DNA from 3 places in the Arthrobacter sp. P1_B9 genome. Region 1 is predicted to be linked to each of the others. Evidence: riboswitches for the same ligand, from Rfam matches in the RefSeq annotation. Region 1 holds a riboswitch; each other region holds the start of a gene.
What was found. Region 1 has a riboswitch for S-adenosylmethionine ahead of AC1D1A_RS11460 (bifunctional o-acetylhomoserine/o-acetylserine sulfhydrylase). Riboswitches for the same ligand answer to the same signal wherever they lie in the genome.
Positions count from the first base shown of each region.

Region 1 (6,029 bases):
GCCGGCTGGCCGGCGTACATCAGGGAGTGGAACAGCAGGCCGATGGTGATCGCAGCGAGGATGATGAAGTCGTTCTTGGTATCCATCATCGGGAAGGCGAAGAAGCCCCACGTGCCGCCGAGGATGGCGCCGGCCATGTAGACGGGCTTGCGGCCGACGTTGTCCGAGAGCCTGCCGACCATCGGAATCACGGCGAAGTGGACGAGGTGCGCCACGAGCAGCAGCAGCAGGATCCGCGAGGTGTCCGTCTGGACGACGACCTTCAGGTACGTGATCGAGAACGTGACCACGAGGTAGTAGAGGATGTTCTCGGCGAAGCGCAGGCCCATCGCGGTGAAGACGCCGCGCGGGTAGCGGCGGAATACTTCGGCCACGCCGTAGCCCTTGTTCTCAACCTCGACTTCCTTTTGGGCCTCCAGGAAGATGGGGGCGTCCTGGACCTTGGTGCGGATGTAGTAGCCGACCAGCACGATCACGGCGGAGAGCCAGAAGGCGACGCGCCAGCCCCAGCTGAGGAAGTCGGCGGAGGACAGCACGGAGGACAGCGTGAACAGCACGGCGGTGGCGAGCAGGTTGCCGAGCGGAACGGCAGACTGGGGCCAGCTGGCCCAGAACCCGCGGGACTTGCTGGGGCTGTGCTCGGCGACGAGGAGGACGGCGCCGCCCCATTCGCCGCCGACGGCGAAGCCCTGGGCGAAGCGCAGGAAGACCAGCAGCGCCGGGGCCCAGTAGCCGATCTGCGCGAAGGTGGGCAGGCAGCCCATCAGGAAGGTGGAAACGCCCACCAGGAGGATGCTGACCTGGAGCAGCTGCTTGCGGCCGAACTTGTCGCCGAAGTGGCCGAAGACGATGCCGCCGATCGGGCGGGCGACGAATCCGACGGCGTAGGTCAGGAACGCGGCGATAATGCCGTCGAGTTCCGTGCCCGAATTGGGGAAGAACGTCTTGCCGAAGACCAGCGTGGCGGCGGAGGCGTAGAGGAAGAATTCATACCACTCCACCACCGTGCCGGCCATGGAGGCCGTTACTACCTTCTTCAGTCCGGACGTTTTGACGTCCGGCTCGTCTGCGCGCGTTGTCGCGGCGTTTTCCGTGCTCATGTGAACTCCTTCGGTGTCGCCTTCGACACCCTGCGGACCATTGGACTGAGGACGCCCGTGATGTAGGGCACATGGCGTCATTCCCCATGAGTATGGACGCTCCCGCCCTGAGCCTCAACGGCCATTAGTGCAGAGCGCATCTGCAAAAATGCACAAGCGGGCCGGCCTAGTGGCCGAAGAAGGTCCCCCGGAGCTGCCCGCTGAGCTGGCCGATTTCGGTCAGGAAGCCGTCGTGGCCGATCGGCGCTTCAATGATGTGCAGTTCCGGGCCGCCCGGCAGGGCCTCTGCCAGTTGACGGGACTGGGCCGGGAAATACAGGCGGTCCGAGTCCACGGCCGCCACCAGGAATTCGGCGGTGGCCGGAGCCAGTGCCTCCCCGAGGCTTCCGCGCCCCCGGCACACATCGTGGCTCATGAGGGCTTCGGTGATCGCGATGTAGCTGTTCGCGTCGAAACGCCGGGCCAGTTTGCTGCCCTGGTGGTCCAGGTAGCTTTCCACCTGGTAGCGCCCGCGTCCGGCCAGCGATCCGGCTTCCAGGGGCGTCTCGGACTCCTGGGCGTTGCGGCCAAACCGGCCGTCCAGTTCGGCCGCTGAGCGGTAGGTGATGTGCGCGATGCGCCGGGCGAGGGCGAGCCCTGCTTCGGGTTCCGGGCCGCCGTAGTAGTCCCCGCCCTTGAAGTGGGGGTCCTGGCGGATGGCCAGCGTCTGGGCCTGCGCGAAGGCAATCTGTTCGGCGGTGCTGCTGGCGCCGACGGAAATCACGGCGCAGCGCCGGACCCGGCCGGGAAACGTGACGGCCCATTCAAGGGCGCGCGCGCCGCCGAGCGAGCCGCCCAGCACCGCGTACCAGCTGCCGATGCCCAGGGCATCGGCCAGCCGCGCCTCGGCAGCTGCGGTGTCCCGCAGGGTGACCAGCGGGAACCGCGATCCCCAGGGGCGCCCGTCGGGGGCCGGGGTGGAAGGTCCGGTGGATCCGTAGCAGCCGCCCAGGATGTTGATCGAAACGACGAAATACTTGTCCGTGTCCACGGGAGCCCCGGGTCCGGCGAGCTGTTCCCACCAGCCGGGCTCCCCGCTCTCGCCGCGGGTCACGTGTGTGTCGCCGGTCAGGGCGTGTTCAATGAGCACGGCGTTGGAGGCGTCCGCGTTCAGGGTCCCCCACGTCTCGTAGGCGAGCACCACATCCGGCAACGGAGTCCCGGATTCGAGCTGCAGATCACCGATCCTGACGAACTGGACGGTCCCGTCAGGGGTCCGGGATGGTTTGGTTTCGGGAACACCCGTGCGGGTGACGGCAATCGTCATGTGAGGACCTATCTTGGCGCTTGCCCGCCGTCAGCTGACCGGCAGGCCAGGTCTTCACCCGGGGCACCCCGCCGCAAAAGGAGGGTTGCCGGCCAGCAAGCCGGGGCTGTCGCTGGCACTCATGACCTGGTACGAGTCTACGAAACGGGGTGCGGAAATGACGAAGATTATGACTTCCATGTGACAGCCGGACCAGTCAGCACCGCAGACTCCCCACCTTGACAGCCGTGACCGGCGGGTCGCCCCGGAGTGCCGGCGATTCCCGGTGTCATGCCCGCAAAGGTGGGGAAATTCGGCGTGAGCTTCGGCCTAGGCGGACTTGGCCGCGCGGAATCCGGCGTCAAGGTCCGCGAGGATGTCGTCGATGTGCTCCAGTCCCACCGAAAGCCGCACCAGCCCGGGGTTCACCCCGGCGATCACTTGCTGTTCGGGCGAGAGCTGGCTGTGGGTGGTCGACGCCGGATGGATCACCAGCGACCGGACATCGCCGATGTTCGCGACGTGCGAGTGCAGTTCGAGGGCATCGACGAACCGCTTGCCGGCCTCCGCTCCCCCTGCAATGTTGAACGCCACGACGGCGCCGGTCCCCTTGGGCCCGTACTTGCGGCCGCGCTCGTACCAGAGGCTGGACGGCAGCCCGGCGTAGGCGACTGATTCGACGTCGTCCCGCCCCTCCAGCCAGTGCGCCACCTTCGTGGCGTTGGCCACGTGGCGCTCGACGCGCAGGCTCAGCGTTTCGATGCCCTGGGCGATGAGGAAGGCGTTGAACGGGGACACCGCGGAGCCGAGGTCGCGCAGGAGCTGGACCCGGGCCTTGAGGATGTAGGAGAGGTTCGCGCCCAGCGCGCCGTCGGCTCCGAGGTCGCGGGCGTAGACCAGGCCGTTGTAGGTGGGGTCCGGGGTGTTGAAGCCGGGGAACCGCTCCGGGTCCTTCCCAAAGTCGAAGTTGCCGGAGTCCACGATCACGCCGGCGATCGCGGCGCCGTGCCCGCCGAGGTACTTGGTGGCGGAATGGACCACGATGTCCGCGCCCCACTCGATCGGCCGGATCAGGTAGGGGGTGGAGAGCGTGTTGTCGACCACCAGCGGCACGCCGGCCTCGTGCGCCACGCGGGAGACGCCCTCGATGTCCAGGACGTCCTGGCGGGGGTTGGAGACCACTTCGCCGAAGAACAGCTTGGTGTTGGGCTGGACGGCATCCCGCCACTGGTCCAGGTTGTCCGGGTCCGCCACGAAGGTCACGGAGATGCCGAACTTCTTCAGCGTGTGCGCGAGCAGGTTGTAGGTTCCGCCATAGAGGCTCGGGCTGGCCACCACATGGTCCCCGGCCTCGGCGATATTGAGGATGGCGAACGTCTCGGCGGCCTGGCCGGAGCTGAGCAGCAGCGCCGCGAGACCGCCTTCCAGGCTGGCGACGCGCTGTTCGACGGCGTCCTGGGTCGGGTTGCCGATCCGGGTGTAGATGGGCGCGAGCTCGGCGAGCGCAAAGCGGTTCGCGGCGCTTTCGGCGCTGGGGAACACGAACGACGTCGTCTGGTAGATGGGCAGGGAACGCGCGCCGGTGGCGCTGTCCGGCTCCTGGCCGGCGTGGATCTGGCGGGTTTCAAAGGACCAGGCGTTGGACATTGGTGCTCCTCGAGTCACTGGGCACAGCACCGGCCTGGGCTTTCGGCCCGAACCGGAACAGGCGCCGCGCTTGCCCTCCGGCGGGCGCCGGACGGCCAGGTCTTCACCCGGGGCACCCCACCGCGATACGAGGGTTGCCGGCCAGCAAGCCGGGGCTGTGCGCTGGCACTCATGACCTGACTTCAGTGTAGGAATGGCGGCGGAGCCCTGGATAGCTTTGTGACGAAGATGAAGACGGCCGCCGTGACGGAGCATCCGGGGCGCCGCGTTCCGCGCCCCAGGACGTCCCATGACGGTTAGGGGAGCCTAAGCTGAGAGGTCCATCACAAAGTGCCAAGATGATGGCATGCGCATGGATCACGTCTCTTACGCCTGTGAACACGATGGCTTGGCAGCCACCACTGAACGTATTGCGTCTGCCCTCGGCGTTGAAGCCGTGAAGGGTGGAGTGCACCCCCGTTTCGGGACACGCAACATGATTATCCCGCTCGCGGGACACAAGTACCTGGAAGTCGTGGAGGTCCTGAACCACCCGGCCTCCGACAAGGCCCCGTTCGGCCAGGCCGTCCGGGCACGCTCCGAGGCCGGCGGCGGCTGGATGGGCTGGTGCGTCGAGGTTGACGACCTGGCCCCGTTCGAGGAGCGGCTCGGCCGCGCCGCCGTCAACGGCAACCGGAAGTTTCCCGACGGCCGCGAATTGGTCTGGAAGCAGATCGGCATCCTGGGGCTCATCGCCGACCCCCAGGTGCCATACATGCTCAAGTGGGAGGGCGACCCGGAGTTGCACCCGTCCAACGCCTACGCGAGCGATGTCAAGATGTCCGCACTGACCATTGCCGGTTCGGCCGAGCGCGTCACGGAGTGGCTGGGCGAACCGGTTGAAAAGCCGCTCGAAGACGTCGCCGTGAACTGGATCGCGCCGCACGGTACTCCCGGCATCCTCTCTGTCACCTTCGAGACCGCCTCCGGAGCGGTCACGATCTAACGCTCCACCCGCCCCACGCTTCGGCCGCCATCTCTTAGGTGCCAACGATGTCACCTAGGAGACGGCGGCCGAGATCATTTAAGGCCTGCTCCTAAAAGCAACGCGAGGCCACTTCGCGCCCGTCCGGGGGCTCCGGATGGGCCCGAAGGGACCCCGCCTTGCTTTGCGGGGAACTCAGCCCAGGCCCACGGCCTTGCCGAACAGGCTGAACCCCACGAACGCCACAGTGTCCAGGATGGCGTGGGCGATCACCAGCGGCATCACCCGTTTGGTCCGGATGTAGAACAGCGCGAAGACGACGCCCATCACCGCGTTGCCGATGAACGGCCCGAACCCCTGGTACAGGTGATAGCTGCCGCGGAGCAGGGCGCTGGCGGCGATGGCCGCCGGCACGCTCCAGCCCAGTTTCCCGAGCCGGTCCAGCAGGTACGCCACCACAATCACTTCCTCGACCACCGCGTGCCGGATCGCGGACAGGACCAGCACCGGCACGGTCCACCAGTACGCGTCCAGGGCACTGGGGATGATCGCCGTGGTGATCCCCAGCGCCCGGCCGGCGGCGTAGAGCCCCAGGGACGGAATGCCGATGAGCGCGGCGAGTCCGAGACCCTGCAGGAGGTCCTTGCCGGGCCGGGCGAAGTCGAAGCCGATCCTTCGGAACGCCGAGGTTCCGCGCTCACCGGCCGGCCAGTGCTCGGTGAGGAAATAGATCACGAGGGCCACCGGGACCAGGGCGAAGATGATGTCCAGCAACTGGTAGGTGAGGTCGAAGTATTCGCGTGCGCTCTGTGAGCGATTCAGGGTGGATGTCCCCTGGGCCAGCGGCGCCGTGGTCATCTTGTCCAGCAACTGCACCAGGGAGTAGATCGCGGACTGCCCCAGCGACAACCCCAGGACAATCAACACTTCGAACCGCAGCCGACGGCGGGAGGGAACCAACATGGTTCTATCTTGCCTGCACTTGCCGATAGTTTGCTGGTGCCCGCGGGGTGCCGGCCGCGCCGGCACCCCC
Region 1 is NZ_JBFUAA010000007.1:40,316-46,344, reverse strand. Features, by position in the region: gene AC1D1A_RS11470 (MFS transporter) at 1-1,100, opposite strand, end outside; gene metX (homoserine O-acetyltransferase MetX) at 1,267-2,406, opposite strand; SAM riboswitch class IV at 2,418-2,533, opposite strand; gene AC1D1A_RS11460 (bifunctional o-acetylhomoserine/o-acetylserine sulfhydrylase) at 2,716-4,032, opposite strand; SAM riboswitch class IV at 4,094-4,209, opposite strand; gene AC1D1A_RS11455 (VOC family protein) at 4,379-5,017, shown strand; gene AC1D1A_RS11450 (CPBP family intramembrane glutamic endopeptidase) at 5,192-5,959, opposite strand.

Region 2 (6,029 bases), on a different contig from region 1:
TCAAGGGCGGCGACTTCGACGAAACCAGCGAACTCGCCCCCACCGTTGCCGCGCTGTGCGCCCTCGCCACCGGCCCCTCACGGCTGGGCGGCATCGCCCACCTCCGCGGCCATGAAACGGACCGGCTCGCCGCCCTCGTCGCCGAAATCAACCGCCTCGGCGGCGACGCCGAAGAAACCCCCGACGGCCTCATCATCCGCCCGGCCGCGCTGCACGGCGGCGTCGTGCACAGCTACGCGGACCACCGCATGGCAACCGCCGGCGCCATCCTCGGCCTTGCCGTAGCCGGCGTGGAAGTCGAGGACATCGCAACCACGGCCAAGACCATGCCCGATTTCCCGCAACTCTGGGAAGCGATGCTGGCCCAGGGACCCGCCGCAGATGAGGACACCGCCGGTGGCACGCAGCACTGATTCCTGGGACGAGTCCGACGTCCGGATCCGGCCGAACAAGAAGGGCACACGGCCCCGCACCAAGGACCGGCCCAGCTACGATGACGCCGTCACCGGACGCATCATCACCGTTGACCGCGGCCGCTACACCGCCGTCGTCGGCGAGGGGACCGCGGACGAACGCAAGATCATCGCGGCCCGGGCCCGGGAACTGCGCCGCAACCCGGTGGTTGCCGGCGACTTCGTCTCCCTGGTCGGGGATGTCACCGGCGAGCCCGACACCCTGGCGCGGCTGGTCAAGATCCAGGACCGCAAGACGCTGCTGCGCCGCAGCGCCGACGACACGGACCCGATCGAACGTGCCGTCGTGGCCAACGCCGACCAGCTGGTGGTGGTGGTCGCCGCCGCCAACCCCGAGCCGCGGACCGGTTTCATCGACCGCGCGCTGGTGGCCGCGTACGACGCCGGCATTGAGCCGCTGCTGCTCGTCACCAAGGCCGATGTCAAGGATCCCGCCGAGCTGCTGTCCAACTACCAGCACCTCGACTTCCCCGTCATCATCTCCAAGACCGCCGACTCCGCCGCTTCCGGCATCGACGCCCGCTCCGACGACGGGCTTTCCGCCCGGCTCGACAAGGACGCGGTATCCCAGCTGCGCGACTACCTCGACGGCAAGGTCACCGTGATGCTGGGCCATTCCGGCGTCGGCAAGTCCACCATGGTCAACGCCCTGACCGGGGCGGAGCGGGCCACGGGAGGCGTGAACGCGGTAACCGGCCGCGGCCGCCACACGTCCTCCTCGGCACTGGCGCTCAAAGTCAACGATGCCCCGGCCGGCAGCTGGATCATCGACACCCCCGGCATCCGGTCCTTCGGCCTGGCCCACGTGGACCCGGACCGGATCCTGCGTTCCTTCCCGGATCTGGAACCGGGCACCGATGATTGCGAACGCGGCTGCAAGCATGACTCCACCGCCGTCAACTGCGGCGTCGACAAGTGGGTTGCGGCCGGGCACGCGGGGCCCTCGGGACCGGCCAGGCTCGCGTCCCTGCGCCGGCTGCTGGGCACGGACCCGCGGATGGAAGCGCAGGAAACCAAGGAACTGGGCACCGTCTCCTAGCCGGACCGGCAACGGGGCGGCGGCGCCGTGCCGCGGCTTCCCGCCCGGCAGCCCGGTTTGACGGTAGTTTGGAACCATGAGCCAACCCGCTTCGAGCTACAACGATGACCTGCGCCTTGCCCATGTACTGGCAGATTCGGTCGATTCCCAGACCATGAGCCGCTTCAAGGCACTCGACCTTCGGATCGAGACGAAGCCCGACCTCACACCCGTCACCGATGCCGACAAGTCCGCGGAAGAGGCCATCCGCGGCCAGCTCTCCCGGTCACGTCCGCGTGACGCGGTCCTGGGCGAAGAATTCGGCAGCTCGGGCCATGGTTCCCGCCGGTGGATCATCGACCCGATCGACGGCACGAAGAACTTTGTCCGCGGCGTCCCGGTCTGGGCCACCCTGATCGCCCTCGTCGATGAGGGCGAGCCGGTGGTCGGCGTCGTCAGCGCGCCGGCACTGGGCAAGCGCTGGTGGGCCGCCAAGGGTGCGGGCGCCTACACGGGCCGCTCGCTCGCCGCCGCCACACGGTTGAAGGTATCCAACGTCTCCAATCTCGAGGACGCCTCGCTGTCCTACTCCAGCCTTGGCGGCTGGAAGGAACGCGGGAACCTGGATGAGTTCCTGGGCCTGACCGAGGAAGTGTGGCGGACCCGCGCGTACGGTGACTTCTGGTCGTACTGCCTCGTGGCCGAGGGCGCCGTGGACATCGCCTGCGAACCCGAGCTGAACCTCTATGACATGGCCGCCCTGGTGCCGATCGTGACCGAGGCCGGCGGCCGCTTCACCTCGCTCGAAGGCGAGGACGGCCCCTTCGGCGGCAACGCCCTGGCCACCAATTCGATCCTGCACTCGGAAGTGCTCAAGCGGCTCAACCCCGGACTCGACGACCTCTTTCAGGCCCACCCGAACAACTGATCCGCGCCCGTAATAATCCGCTTCACAATCGGCGGCTGCCTTTTCCCGGGCTGCGCCGATGTCCTACGCTCGATGCAGGTCACGAGTGCCAGCGCTAAACCCCGGTTTGCTGGCCGGCAACCCTCCAGTCGCGGTGGGGTGCCCCGGGTGACGACCTGGCCGGTCCGGAACGGACCCGGCAAGCGCGGATTCCCACGGTGTGGGGTCCTGTTCGAGTGAGGTCCCATGACAACTGCCATTTTCCCCGCCGCCACTGAATTCCAAGCACGGCTTGCCCTCGCGGCCCGCCCGCTGGCAGCCGTCACCGGGGCCGAAATCCAGGCCCCGCTGATCACCGGCGGCCACGCGCGCTACGCCAACCTCGACTACGGCGCCTCCGCACCGGCCCTGTCCGTGGTCTCGGCCTACCTGAACGAAATCCTGCCGTACTACGCAAGCGTGCACCGCGGCGCCGGCTACGCATCACAGATCAGCACCTCCGTCTACGAGAACGCCCGGGACATCGTGCGGGACTTCGTGGGCGGCCGGCCCGGCGATTCCGTGATCTTCACGCGCAACACCACCGATTCCCTGAACCTGCTGGCCGGCTGCCTGCCGCTGCGCGACGGGCGGCCCGCGGGCGAGGTCCTCTACCTCGACATCGAACACCACGCCAACCTCCTGCCCTGGCAGAATGTCCCGCACCGCAGCGTCGTGGCCGCCGCCACCCTCGCGGCCACCGTGGACCGGCTGCGCGACGAACTCGCCCGCGGCGGCGTCGGCCTGCTGGCCGTCACCGGCGCCTCCAACGTCACCGGGGAGATCCTCCCGATCCGGACCCTGGCCGCACTGGCGCACGAATACGGCGCCAGGATCGTTGTCGACGCCGCCCAGCTCGCCCCGCACCGGCGGATCAATATCGCCGCGGACGACGTCGATTACCTCGCCTTCTCGGGACACAAGCTGTACGCCCCGTTCGGCGCCGGCGTGCTGGTGGGGCGGACGGACTGGCTCGACGCCGGCACCCCGCACCTGGCCGGCGGCGGCGCGGTTCGCGATGCCCGGCTCGACTCCGTCAGCTGGACCACGGGACCTGCCCGGCACGAGGGCGGCTCGCCGAACGTCCTCGGCGCGGCGGCCCTCGCCCGTGCCACCCAGGTCATTGCGGCCCTGGACCCGGAGCAGTGGCAGGCCCACGAGGACGCCATCCGGTCCTTCCTCGTCGAGGGCCTCCAGGGCATCGAGGGAGTAACCGTGCACCGGATCTTTGCCGATTCGGCTTCCGATTCTTCCTTCGCTTCTTCCACTGGAGGCGATCAGCCGGACACCGGCACGATCGGCGTCGTGAACTTTTCCGTGGAAGGCTACGACGCCGGACTGGTGGCCGCCTACCTGTCGGCCGAACACGGCATTGGCCTGCGCGACGGCCGCTTCTGCGCCCACCCGCTGCTCAAGCGGCTCGGCCTGCCCGCCGGCTCCCTGCGGGCCAGCTTCGGCCTCGGCTCACGGCTGGAGGACGCCGAACGCCTGCTGGCCGGCCTGCAGCAGCTGCGGCAGAACGGACTCGGCTGGGATTACGTGGTGGACGCGGGCCGCTGGGTGCCGGCCAACGATACCCGCAGCTATCCCCACTGGGCGCCGAACACCCCGGGCACCGCCGGCGCTGCGCCCTGCACCCTCGACTAGGCAGGATCGGGGCCCGGCGCGGGTGCGGTAAATTCGAAAGGTATCTGAAACCAGCAGGACCTTCCCGAAGGAGATCGCACGTGGCAAGCGCCGGCCCCAGGCTGCACAGCGGAGCTAGGCTCCACAGCGGACCGAAGCTGCACAGCGAGCGGCGCCAGGAACTCGGACAAAGCTTCCAGGACGGCGGGGAGCACTACGAGCGCGTCCGCCCCGGCTATCCGCAGGAGTCAGCCGACTGGCTGGTCCCGGCGGGAGCCAGGGACGCCGCGGACATTGGCGCTGGCACCGGGAAGTTCACCTCCCTTTTGGCAGTACGCGGACTGGCCACGGTGGCCGTGGACCCCTCTGCCGACATGCTTGAGCAGTTGCGCCGGACCCTGCCGGACGTCACCGCCATCGAGGGCAGCGCCGAGGACACCGGTCTCGAGCCGGAGTCCTTTGACCTGGTCACGGTCGCCCAGGCGTGGCACTGGTGCGACCCCGGCCTGGCCAGCACCGAGATTGCCCGGATCCTGCGGCCGCACGGCGTGCTGGGCCTGATCTGGAACCAGCTGGACACCAGCGTGCCCTGGGTGCACCGGCTCTCCCGGATCATGCATGCAGGGGACGTCCACAAGCCAAACTTCCGTCCGGCCGTGGGCCCCGAGTTCACCGGACTGGAGAGCCACCTGACGCGCTGGGAGGATTCCGTCACGGCGGAGGACATCCAGGAGTTGGCCAAGTCCCGCAGCTACTATCTCGCGGCATCGGACTCCACCCGGGCCAAGGTCACCGCCAACCTCCTCTGGTACCTGAACGAGCACCTGGGACATATGCCTGGCGAGGTGCTCCGGCTGCCCTACCTGACCCAGACGTGGCGGGCCTTCCGGGGCTGATGCACGCTCACCCCGGTTTCCCCCGGATTGCACGCAGCGCCCGCCGGGCTTATTGTTTCGGTATGCCTAATAAATTCTTATAGGCACACGAAACTTTGACACCGGCTGTTTTCCGGCCGGCGCCGATCATCGCGTCAACGCCGACGCGCCAATCACAGGAGCTGGCAGTGCTGGAGCTAACGGGACACGGGCAACCGGCGCAGGACGCCCCCACTTACAAACACCCGGGGGCCCGGAGGGCGCTGATCGGCCTGTTGGGACCGGCCTTCGTGGCGTCGATCGCCTACGTGGACCCCGGAAACGTGGCCGCCAACCTGACCGCCGGAGCGCAGTACGGCTATCTGCTGGTGTGGGTCCTCGTGGCCGCCAACGTCATGGCCGTGCTCGTCCAGTACCAGTCCGCCAAGCTCGGGATCGTCACGGGCAAGAGCCTTCCGGAGATCCTTGGTGAACGGCTCAAGCCGTTCTGGCGCCGCGCCTTCTGGGTGCAGGCCGAAGTTGTCGCCGCCGCCACCGATCTCGCGGAGGTGGTGGGCGGCGCAATTGCCCTGTACCTGCTTTTCGGCCTGCCCCTCCCCCTTGGCGCCGTGATTGTCGGCGCCGTGTCGATGCTCCTGCTCGCGGTCCAGGCCCGGCAGAAACAGCGGCCGTTCGAATTCATCATCATGTTCCTGCTCGGCATCATCACAGTCGGCTTCCTGGCCGGGCTGTTCATCAGCCCGCCCGATCCGGGGGCCGCCCTGGCCGGGCTCATGCCCGGTTTCCAGGGCCCGGACACCGTCCTGTTGGCCGCCAGCATGCTCGGGGCCACCGTCATGCCGCACGCCATCTACGTCCACTCGGCCCTGTCCCGGGACCGGCACCGGCCGGACGAACACCTGCATGTTCCCCCGGCGGCCATCGCGCGCCTGGTCCGGGCCACCCGGTTCGACGTCGTGGCCGCCCTCGCGATCGCCGGACTGGTCAACATCGGCATGCTGCTCCTGGCCGCCTCCACCCTCGGCGGCGAAGAAGGCACGGACACGATCGAGGGCGCGCACGCCGCCATCACCGCCAATCTCGGCCCGATC
Region 2 is NZ_JBFUAA010000001.1:141,053-147,081, reverse strand. Features, by position in the region: gene aroA (3-phosphoshikimate 1-carboxyvinyltransferase) at 1-413, shown strand, start outside; gene rsgA (ribosome small subunit-dependent GTPase A) at 397-1,512, shown strand; gene hisN (histidinol-phosphatase) at 1,589-2,419, shown strand; SAM riboswitch class IV at 2,497-2,610, shown strand; gene AC1D1A_RS00610 (aminotransferase class V-fold PLP-dependent enzyme) at 2,645-4,084, shown strand; gene AC1D1A_RS00605 (class I SAM-dependent methyltransferase) at 4,165-4,959, shown strand; gene AC1D1A_RS00600 (Nramp family divalent metal transporter) at 5,127-6,029, shown strand, end outside.
Region 2: linked by a shared signal. The riboswitch ahead of AC1D1A_RS00610 (aminotransferase class V-fold PLP-dependent enzyme) and the one ahead of AC1D1A_RS11460 (bifunctional o-acetylhomoserine/o-acetylserine sulfhydrylase) in region 1 are both predicted to bind S-adenosylmethionine.

Region 3 (6,029 bases), on a different contig from region 1:
CCCCTGCAGCGGGTTGAGCGGCAGCATGGGCCGCCAGCGAATCTTGCTGGCCTTGAGCCGGGCGATCAGCTTGCGATAGCCCTTGATGCGAAGCGTGCCAAGGTGATCGAACAGGACACGGACCTCGACGCCGCGCTCGGCGGCCTCTTCCAGCGCAGTCAGCAGATCGTCCGTGACGTGGTCCGAGCTCATGATGTAGAACTCGGCGTTGACGAAGGACTTTGCGCCGCGGACCGCCTCGGCCATCGCCTTGATGGAGTCGGGGTAGCCGGGCAGCAGCTCCACTTGGTTGCCGTCCACCATCGGCAGCGAGCCCAGCGTCTTGTTCAGTTCCGCGGCGGAAGCCACCCATTCGGGTCCGGCGTAGCGGCTTTCCAGCATCGCCAGTTCCGAGGTCCCGGCGCGCACTCGGGTATTGACCGCGTCCTGCTGCGCGCGGCGCTTGCGGGAGAGCCGGAAGTTGCCGAACAGCAGGAACAGGAGCAGGCCGATGGTCGGCACGATGAAGATGCCCAGCAGCCACGCCATCGCGGTGGTGGGCCGCCGGTTTCCGGGGATGATGCCCAGTGCCAGCACTCGGATGGCGAAGTCGATCACGGTCAAAATCAGAATCGCCCAGGACGGTAAAGTCTCCGCCAGCGGAAATGGCCAAAACACAGGCGAACCCCTCAACGTACAAGCCACGCGGAACAGTTCCGAACGGGCAGTGACCAAATCCTATCCCGGGACCACCGAGACTAAGCTTTAGCCATGACCACTCCTGCCCCTGTTCCCGCACCCGCGACCGTTCTGGTCTTCCTCGACCCGGCGTTCGACGGCGGCCGCGTTGCCGACGCGTCGCAGCCGCAGCTGATGGCCACGGACCTGGGCGCCACCCGCGGCGACGGTGTTTTCGAATCCCTCCTGGCCGTCGGCGGCCGGCCCCGCAAGATCCAGGCGCACCTGACCCGGCTGGCGGGCTCTGCCCGGCTTCTGGAGCTGGACATCCCCGCCGAGGACGCATGGCGGCGGGCGGTGGAAACCGCCATCCGCGAGTTCCGGGGGCAGGAACCCGCCGCGGCTGCAACGGGCGGCGCGGAGCAGGACGAGGTGGTGGTGAAGCTGATTGTCACCCGCGGGCCGGAGGGCGCGGCTGCCCCCACATGCTGGGTCCAGGCCTCCGCCCCGGCGGCCGCGGGACGGCGGCAGCGCGAGACCGGGATCGACGTCATCCTGCTCGACCGCGGCTACGACAGTGAAGTCGGCGAGCGCGCCCCGTGGCTCCTGCTCGGCGCCAAGACCCTTTCGTACGCCGTGAACATGGCGGCGCTGCGCTACGCCCACCGGCAGGGCGCCGACGACGTCATCTTCACGTCCGCGGATGGCCGGGTGCTGGAAGGTCCGACGTCGACCGTTCTGCTGGCCCACCTGGAAACCTCGGACGACGGCGCCGGCGGCGTCCGCACCATCCGGCGGCTCATCACTCCCCAGCTGGACAGCGGCATCCTGCCCGGCACGTCACAGGGCGCCCTGTTCACCGCCGCCAAGGCCGCCGGCTGGGAGCTGGGTTACGGCCCGCTGGAGCCGAAGGACCTGCTGGACGCCGACGCGGTCTGGCTGATCTCCAGCATCCGGCTCCTGGCCCCGGTGAACCACATCGACGGGCAGGAAATCGGCACCCCGGAACTGCGGCGCCAGCTCACGGCCGAACTCAACGCCCTCTTCGCGACCATCGAATAGCAACGCGGGGTCAGTTACGGCCCATCCCATGTCCCCGGATGGGCCGTAAGTGACCCCGCGTTGGTGTTGCGCTCACCCCAGGGCGTCTGCGGGCACTGCCGGGCACAGGCGGAACGAGGCCGGGTTGAACGCCGGGAGCATGAAGGTTGCGAGCACGGCGTCGAGCATTTCCGGGGCCCAGGTGCTGTTCTCCCCCAGGGTCGCGCAGACACCCAGCACCACGGGCGTTCCGTCGGTGCGGCGGCGGATCTGGACCTGGACCGGCCCGGTCAGCCCGAGCGTGCGGACGGCGGCCAGGCCCAGCTTGCGCACATCCCCGGCCTGGTTCGCCGGCACCCTGCGGCTGACCTCGTCGCTGCCGGCGCGTCCATACGGAGTCCTGGTCTTCTCGAGGACCACCGCCACCGGCGCCATCGCGTTGCGTGCCGGGGTGCCGAACACCAGGCACACATAGTCGGCGCCCGGGATAAATTCCTGGACCAGTTGCCCCGCCGGCATGTTCTTCCAGCTAACGGAGTCGGTTCCGGCCAGCAGGTGGATCCCATGGGAGCCTTTGAAGACCCGCGGCTTGACCACCACGGGGCCGCTGAGGCCGGCGAGGGAAGCCGGCGCGGCGGCGAGGTCGCCCGGAACCGCGAACCGGGGCACCGGGATGCCGGCCGCTTGCAGCGCCCAGGTGGCGAACAGGTGGTCGTTGGCGAGGGCAACCGCGGCGGGGTCGGCCACGATGATCCGCACGTCCTGGGCGAATCCCGCGCGGGCCGCGGCCAGGACCGGGAGTTCCACGGTGAGGGTCGGAATGATGACGTTGATGGCTTCGCGGTCCACCACCCGGCGCAGGTCCAGGACCATGTCCGGGTTCGTCGCCGGCAGGAGCCTGACCGCGGCGGCGGGAGCCTCCCCGGCCTGACGGGTGTCGGCACGGGCGTCGGAGCCGAGGTACGGGAGGCCCCGGGCTTCGAGCAGGGCCGCGACGGCCCGTCCGGCGGCGCTTGTAATCCCGGTAACGAGTATGCGCGGGCCCACGATTGCTCCATTCCGCCGTCACCGGCCGGACCGCGGCTGCGGCTCCGACCGTTCCAGCCACCGATTCCCAGACAGCTTGTTGATGGACAGACGAGTCGATTCCGGGACTGCTTGATTCACACATTGCTCGAATCACCTGCAGCTCCGGCCGACTCGTCGGACCTAATCCCCCCAGTAAACGGCGAAACGTCCCGGCAGACACGAGTGGGCTGTACCCGAAACTGGAGCCCGCCACTACTCGCCCGGGCCGCGGTCCGGTTACGGAACATGACGACGGCGGCGGTGCGGGCCGGCGTCGCAGGTGTTACGTTTTTGGGGAGTAATGAGAACCGGTGCCAAGCCCTGACTGGCCGGTCGGCAACCCTCCCTTTCGCGGCGGGGTGCCTCAGGTGAATACTCGGCATTCGAGAATTCGAGCTGCAAGCGTGAAAGAGGAGATCCGTCGTGCCCGACACGTCAATACCCACAACAGCCGCACCCGGCACAGCACCCGGTTCAGCATCCGGGGGCGAGGAGAGGCTGGCCTACCGCCTGTTCACCGGGGCGGATGACCGCGCCTTTTGCGAGCGGGTGTCAGCCGCCCTGGCCGAGGGCTACGTGCTGCATGGAAGCCCCGCCGCCAGCTTCAACGGAAGCACCGTGATCGTGGCGCAGGCGCTGGTCCTGCCGGCCGCGATTGCCAGTGCGGACGCCGCCGTGGCCAATGCGGTTGATGAGCTCGACGCCGACGAATTTGGCGCCGACGGGGCCTTCGCGGGCCACGCATGAGCTACGCCGGAGACCTCAGCCCGCAGGAGGCGTGGGCCAAGCTGGAGGCCGGAGCCATCCTGGTGGATGTCCGGACCGAGGGCGAATGGGCCCACATCGGCATCCCGGACACCGCGGCCGCGGGCGAGAGCCGCAACGATCCGCTCTTCATCCAGTGGAACCTCGCTGGCGGCACGCCGAACCCGCACTTCGTGGAACAGCTAAGGCAGCAGGCGCCGGAGGACACCGCCGTCGAACTGGTGTTCCTTTGCCGTTCCGGGGCCCGGTCGATCGCGGCCGCGACGGCCGCGACGGCCGCCGGCTACACCTCGTACAACGTCCTTGAGGGCTTCGAAGGCGAGACCGACCGCTTTGGCGAACGCACCGTCAATGGCTGGAAGAACCGCGGCCTGCCCACCAACCTCGGAAAGATCTAAGTGACTTTCAATCCCGACGCCGCCGGCTGGGCGGCCGACACCCAGGCCGTCCGTGGCGGCCTTGACCGCACCGGCTTCCAGGAAACCACCGAGCCGATCTTCCTCAATTCAGGATTCGTCTACGAGACCGCGGCCGCCGCCGAGCGCGCCTTCACCGGTGAGGACGAGCGCTTCGTCTACTCCCGCTACGGCAACCCCTCCGTCGCCACCTTCCAGGAGCGGCTCCGGCTGCTCGAGGGAACGGAGGCGTGTTTCGCGACGGCGTCCGGCATGTCCGCCGTCTTCACCGCCCTGGGCGCGCTGTTGGCGGCCGGCGACCGGGTGGTCGCGGCCCGCTCGCTGTTCGGCTCGTGCTTCGTGATCCTCAACGAAATCCTGCCGCGCTGGGGTGTCGAGACGGTCTTCGTGGACGGCCCGGACCTGGAGCAGTGGAAATCCGCGCTGTCCGAGCCGACCACGGCGGTGTTCTTCGAGTCGCCGTCGAACCCGATGCAGGAAATCGTGGACATCGCCGCCGTGAGCAAACTGGCGCACGCGGCCGGCGCCACGGTGGTGGTTGACAACGTCTTCGCCACCCCGCTGCTCCAGCGCTGCGGCGACCTCGGCGCGGACGTGGTGGTCTACTCCGGCACCAAGCACATCGACGGCCAGGGCCGCGTCCTGGGCGGGGCCATCCTGGGCACCAAGGAATTCATCGACGGGCCCGTCAAGCAGCTCATGCGGCACACCGGTCCGGCGCTTTCGGCGTTCAACGCCTGGGTGCTCACCAAGGGCCTGGAGACTATGGCCCTGCGCGTCAACCATTCCTCGGCCTCCGCGCTGCGGCTGGCCGAATGGCTCGAGGGACAGCCCGCGGTCGGCTGGGTAAAGTACCCGCTGCTGCCGTCCCACCCGCAGTACCCGCTCGCAGTGCAGCAGATGAAGGCCGGCGGGACCGTGCTCACCCTGGAGCTGCAGCCCTCCCCCGGGCGCACGGCGAAGCAGGCCGCGTTCGCACTCCTGGACGCGCTGCGGATCATCGACATCTCCAACAACCTGGGGGACGCCAAGACGCTCATCACGCACCCGGCCACCACCACGCACCGCGCGATGGGCCCGGAAGGCCGCGCGGCGATCGGGCTCAGCGACGGCGTGGTCCGGCTCTCGGTGGGCCTGGAGGATGTGGAGGACCTGATCCGCGACCTCGGCCAGGCGCTCAAGCAGGTCTAGGCGCTCAAACAGGTCTAAACACTCAAGCAGGTCCAGGGCCATGGCCGCTCAGGCCCAGGCCGCCTTGAGCGCCCGCCAGGCGTCGTCGTCGAGCATACTGGACGGTGTGACGGCGACGGCGGCCGCCCCGCCGGAGACAGACGCCTCCAGCCCGGCCGCCAGGTCCGCGGCGGAGATGCGCCCGTCCTTGGCCCACATCCCGACCGAGATGGCGAACTTCCCGGACCGCTTCGCCATGGCCGCGGCCAGCTCGGCGGAGTAGGCCGGAGCGGCGTCGTTGAGCCCGAAGTAGTCCCACAAGACCAGCCGGTCCGCGGCCGCGGCGAGCAGCCCGTAGTCATGGCCGCTCTCCGGCCGGTCGCCGGCGGGATCGTCCCACGGCGCCCGGACGTCCATGTCGAGCGTGGCACCGTTCGCGTGGGCGGCCGCCGCCGCCTTGGCCACGATGGCCGCCACCGCCTTCGACCGCCAGGCCCCGAGGCTCGGGTGTTCGACGTCGATGTCCCCGTTCGCGAGCCGCGGCCAGTCCGTCCCGCCGCTGGCCAGCCGGTAGGAATCGCGGTCGTCGCCGCCGTAGGTGTTGTTATCGAACATCAGTTCCGTCAAGGCCACGGCGTCCGGCTGGTACCGCCTGGTCACCTCGGCCACCAAGTCGACCAGCCGCTCCCCGACGGGTCCCGTCGTGAGTGCGCTGACGCTGGCGAACTCCGTGGAGCGGGTGCCGTCGAAGTTGATGCCGGCCAGGCCCGGGTTGGTACGGATCCAGCCGGGGATCAGCAGGTCGATGGTCAGTGTGATCCTGCGTTTCCTGCCATCACCGCCGGTCCCCAGTGCCTTGACCGCTTCGGCCACGTGGTCACGGCCCGGGACGGCCTCCACCTCGGGGTGGGC
Region 3 is NZ_JBFUAA010000008.1:136,312-142,340, forward strand. Features, by position in the region: gene cls (cardiolipin synthase) at 1-657, opposite strand, end outside; gene AC1D1A_RS13045 (aminodeoxychorismate lyase) at 751-1,719, shown strand; gene AC1D1A_RS13050 (ATP-grasp domain-containing protein) at 1,792-2,745, opposite strand; SAM riboswitch class IV at 3,064-3,177, shown strand; gene AC1D1A_RS13055 (DUF1737 domain-containing protein) at 3,205-3,513, shown strand; gene AC1D1A_RS13060 (rhodanese-like domain-containing protein) at 3,510-3,929, shown strand; gene AC1D1A_RS13065 (O-succinylhomoserine sulfhydrylase) at 3,930-5,138, shown strand; gene AC1D1A_RS13070 (hypothetical protein) at 5,187-6,029, opposite strand, start outside.
Region 3: linked by a shared signal. The riboswitch ahead of AC1D1A_RS13055 (DUF1737 domain-containing protein) and the one ahead of AC1D1A_RS11460 (bifunctional o-acetylhomoserine/o-acetylserine sulfhydrylase) in region 1 are both predicted to bind S-adenosylmethionine.